Regions from separate parts of the Geobacillus stearothermophilus ATCC 12980 genome, predicted to be linked through region 2. Evidence: predicted binding sites of a transcription regulator. Region 2 holds the regulator's gene; the other holds the start of a gene.
The links. Region 2 encodes LexA, which represses DNA repair genes until DNA is damaged. Its sites were predicted from a motif close to CGAACATATGTTCG; they were not measured.

Region 1 (2,460 bases), 980 kb from region 2:
CGAGGTACACCATGTTTTCGCCGTTGATGCCGAGCTTCAAGTCGACGCACACATGGAAAATTTCCCGGGCGGCGATATCGCGCGGCACCAAGTTTCCGTAAGCCGGATATTTTTCCTCAAGAAAATACCATGGTTTTCCATCTTTATACGTCCAGACGCGGCCGCCTTCCCCGCGCGCCGATTCGCTCATCAACCGAAGCTTGTCATCGCCTGGAATCGCGGTCGGATGGATTTGGATAAACTCGCCGTTCGCGTAGTAAACCCCTTGCTGATAGGCGATGGAAGCCGCCGATCCGGTATTGATGACCGAGTTCGTCGATTTCCCGAAAATGATCCCCGGGCCGCCGGTCGCCAAAATGACGGCATCGGCAGGGAACGCTTTAATTTCCATCGAACGCAAGTCTTGCGCGACAATGCCGCGGCAAATTTGTTCGTCATCCAAAACGATCCCCAAAAATTCCCAATGCTCATATTTCGTCACAAGCCCCGCTACTTCATGGCGGCGCACTTGTTCGTCAAGCGCATACAAAATTTGCTGTCCGGTCGTCGCCCCGGCGTACGCCGTGCGGTGGTGCTGCGTCCCGCCGAAACGGCGGAAATCAAGAAGCCCTTCCGGCGTGCGGTTGAACATGACGCCCATCCGGTCGAGCATGTAAATGATCCCTGGCGCCGCCTCACACATCGCTTTGACCGGAGGCTGGTTCGCCAAGAAGTCCCCGCCATAGACGGTATCGTCAAAGTGTTCCCACGGCGAATCGCCTTCCCCTTTCGTGTTGACCGCTCCGTTAATGCCGCCTTGGGCACAGACGGAGTGAGAACGCTTTACCGGAACGAGCGAAAACAACTCAACAGGCACTCCTGCTTCGGCGATTTTAATCGTGGCCATCAAGCCGGCCAACCCGCCGCCGACAACGATGATTTTTCCTTTTTTCATGGCTACTCACTCCCTAGAAAATTGCTGCTTTTGCTTCAATGTCCCTCGGTTTGCCTCTGTCGATCAAGCGTTCGTTCGACAAACGGCTGCAGCGTGATCCATCAAGAGCCAACGCAGCGGTTCATGTCATCCAACAGCTGAAATCAATTTTTTACGCAAAAGCCAAAATGGCGCGAATGCCGACAATCGAAAGCGCGACAAAGATGATCATCGTAATGTACGTGAACACTTGCTGTGAACGAGGGGATACCGTTAAACCCCAGCTGACGAAGAACGACCATAAACCGTTGGCGAAGTGAAAGACGGTCGACAAAATACCGATAATATAAAACCAAAGCATAAATGGATTATCGACAATATTGGCCATCATATCATAATTCACTTCAGCGCCAAACACGGCTTGCACCCTTGTTTCATACACGTGCCAGACGACAAAAATCAATGTGATAATGCCCGTAATCCGCTGAAGCATGAACATCCAGTTGCGGAAATAGCCGTACTGGCGCGTGTTGAATTTGGCTGTAAACGCGATGTAAATGCCGTATACCGCGTGGAACAGCAATGGAAGGAAAATAATGAAAATTTCCAAGAAAATACGGAACGGCAAGTTTTCCATAAACGCAGCCGCCCGGTTAAACGCTTCCGGTCCGCGCGTCGCAAAATGGTTGACGACCAAGTGCTGCACTAAAAACACCCCAACGGGGATAACCCCGAGCAGCGAATGGAGCCGGCGATAATAAAACTCGCGATTCCCTGCCATTATGTAAACCCCCTTTAACGTAAGTAAAAATAAATTCTCCTCGTTACAGAATGGATAGAAACGCCTTCCATTTCCATCTTGCATTTGTCACATTCATTGTACTCCCACATTATACAAGCGTCAAGAAAACATCGTCACAAAGTGTTCAAACATTCTCCGTTCACGTTTTTTGCAAGAAAGAGAGTGCATGCCGGCGGCTGTTTGGCTATAATGGGAAAATGGATAGAAAGAGGGGAACATGATGAGACAGCCATCATTGGAAAAACAGTACGAAACATTTCGATCGATTACCCAATCGGCGTTTGGCGCTGAGCTGCTCCGCCATTCGCTTCTTCCCGAGCTGCTCGGCAAAAACGCCCCGTCCCTTTTATACTGGGCGGGCAGACAGCTGGCGCGTCGCTATCCGCTTCGCGACTTGGAACAAATCGCCGCTTTTTTTGAGGAGGCCGGCTGGGGAACGCTGACGGCTGGCGAAGAACGGAACGACGAGCTGCCCATCGAGCTGTCCGGCTCTATCATCGCCGCTCGCTTTTCCTTGTACGGCAGCTGCTCGTTTCAGCTCGAAGCCGGATTTCTTGCCGAACAGATTGAGCAGCAAAAACGTCTTGTCACCGAAGCGGTTGAACTGCCGGCCAAGCGAGCCGGCCAGGCGCGCATTTTAGTCAAATGGGACCGGAAGCAGCCCATCGAGTAACGAAAGGGCGTCCCGGCTCAGCCGGACGCCCTTTCGTTTCCGTTTGCAGTTATTCATGCAGCTTCTCATAAA
Region 2 (2,460 bases):
TCGCCCCGGCGCCTTAGGTTCCGCTCCGGTCGGTATCCGCTGGCGATGGCTCGCTGCATGCCACGCTTAATTTTGGCGTTATGTATTTTTCTTTGGTACTCCTCGACAATCGCGATGATGGATAACACCATCTCATCGGCCTCCGACAGCGGCATCTCCCCGCGGTGGCTGGCGCTGTATATTTTCACCCCTTGCTTTTTCAAGCAATGCAGCACCGCCATGCGCGCATGGCCGCGCCCAAGCCGCGTTTCATCTTGAATGAGCAGCACATCGACCTCGCCTTCCTCGCAAAGCGAAAGCAGCTCCAACACGCCGTCGCGGTCGGCTTCATAACCGCTCGCCTGCTCGGCGATCACTTTCACGACTTCAAATCCACACTCGGCCGCCAGCTGCTCGAGCTCATCTCGTTGCCTCGCGAGTGACGTTTCCTGTTCCGCTTTGTCCGTGCTGACTCGGCAGTAAATGACCGCCCTCATGGCCACTCCCTTCTTTCCATCACTGATTGACGGCCACCGAGCCGCCCTGCTTTGATTTTAACACAGGAATGACAATTTGTTCACCGGTGGCAAGACGCGGGCTCGGCAAATGGTTGACATCGACGACCCAGCGGATGAACTCATCAGGCGGCATATGGTGTTCCTGTTCGTACTGTTTTGCCAGCCCCCAAAGCGTATCGCCGGGAGCGACCGTGATCGTCACGTATTCTTTTTTATCGACCGGGCTGCTGGCGTAAACGAACCCTGCCAACACGAGCGAAAACAAAAATGAAAACAAAACATAGTGCAGCAACGTTTTCTCCATTCTCCCCACCCTTTCTAGAATGTTTGTTCGCTTTCCTTCATTATAGTCAAGAACATTTGTTTGTGTCAATAAAAAACTCGAACCTATGTTTGTTTTTTCGTCTTCCGCATGGTATAATGAAGGCAAATGATGTGGCGAAAGGTGTGAAACAATGACGAAACTGTCAAAACGACAACAGCAAATTTTAGAGTTTATTAAACAGGAAGTAAAAACAAAAGGCTATCCTCCGTCGGTGCGGGAAATTGGGGAAGCGGTTGGACTGGCGTCAAGTTCGACGGTCCACGGGCATCTCGCGCGCCTAGAAAGCAAAGGGTACATCCGCCGCGACCCGACAAAGCCGCGCGCCATTGAAATTTTGGACAACGATATGGCCAAGGAGAGAGAAAAAGAGGAGATCATCTCGGTGCCGATCATCGGCAAGGTGACGGCCGGTCAACCGATTACAGCGGTGGAAAACATCGAAGGCTACTTTCCGCTGCCGAAGCGGCTCGCCGCTGGCGAGGAGCAGTTGTTTATGCTTGAAGTGATGGGCGACAGCATGATCGAAGCCGGCATTCTCGACGGCGACTACGTCATCGTCCGCCAGCAGTCATCGGCCAACAACGGCGACATCGTCGTCGCCATGACGGAAGACAACGAGGCGACGGTGAAGCGGTTTTTCAAGGAAAAAGACCACATCCGCCTGCAGCCGGAAAACGCCCATCTTGAGCCGATCATCGTCCGCGACTGCACGATTCTCGGCAAAGTGATCGGCGTCTATCGCCTGTTCGACTGACTCGTGCCGGCCTGCGCCCATAAAAAAGCTGCCCTGAAAAAAACGGGGCAGCTTTTTTATGAATCAGTAGAGTTCCATATATTGGTCCAATTCCCATTGATGAACCGTTGTCCGATACATATCCCACTCAATTTCTTTCGCTTCGACGAAATGCTCGAATAAATGTTTGCCGAGCGCGTGAATCATCACTTCATCGGACTTCAAGTTTTCCAACGCTTCATGCAGCGTGGCCGGCAAATCGACAATGCCTTCTTCAAGCCGCTCTTCTTTCGTCATGACGTAAATGTTTCGGTCAACCGGCGCCGGAGGAGTGAGCTTGTTGCGAATGCCGTCAAGCCCGGCCGCCAACAGCACGGCCATCGCCAAGTACGGGTTCGCCGCCGGATCGACGCTGCGCACTTCAATGCGCGTGCTCATGCCGCGCGAAGCCGGAATGCGGATGAGCGGGCTGCGGTTGCGCGCCGACCAGGCGACATAACATGGCGCCTCGTACCCCGGAACAAGCCGCTTGTACGAGTTGACCGTCGGGTTGGTGACAGCTGTAAAGTTCGGCGCATGCTTCAACACGCCGGCAATAAACTGCCGGGCCGTATCGCTCAACTGCAAATCGCCGTTCGGATCAAAAAAGGCGTTTTCGTTGTTGCGAAACAGCGACAAGTTGCAGTGCATTCCCGAACCGTTAATCCCAAAAATCGGCTTCGGCATAAACGTCGCATGCAGCCCATGTTTGCGGGCGATCGTTTTGACAACGAGTTTAAACGTTTGAATGTCGTCGCACGCTTTTACGGCATCAGCGTATTTGAAATCGATCTCATGCTGGCCCGGGGCAACTTCATGGTGCGACGCTTCAATTTCAAAGCCCATCTCCTCAAGCTCAAGCACGA

Region 1: the regulator LexA is predicted to act here: its motif matches at 999-1,012, upstream of sdhA (succinate dehydrogenase flavoprotein subunit).

The regions. Positions count from the first base shown of each region.
Region 1 covers NZ_CP128494.1:2,103,622-2,106,081, forward strand. Annotated here, with positions in the region: gene sdhA (succinate dehydrogenase flavoprotein subunit) at 1-934, opposite strand, end outside; gene QSJ10_RS11410 (succinate dehydrogenase cytochrome b558 subunit) at 1,086-1,694, opposite strand; gene QSJ10_RS11415 (YslB family protein) at 1,936-2,388, shown strand; gene uvrC (excinuclease ABC subunit UvrC) at 2,438-2,460, opposite strand, start outside.
Region 2 covers NZ_CP128494.1:1,125,487-1,127,946, reverse strand. Annotated here, with positions in the region: gene QSJ10_RS06020 (YneB family resolvase-like protein) at 1-476, opposite strand, end outside; gene yneA (cell division suppressor protein YneA) at 496-801, opposite strand; gene lexA (transcriptional repressor LexA) at 953-1,576, shown strand; gene glnA (type I glutamate--ammonia ligase) at 1,640-2,460, opposite strand, start outside.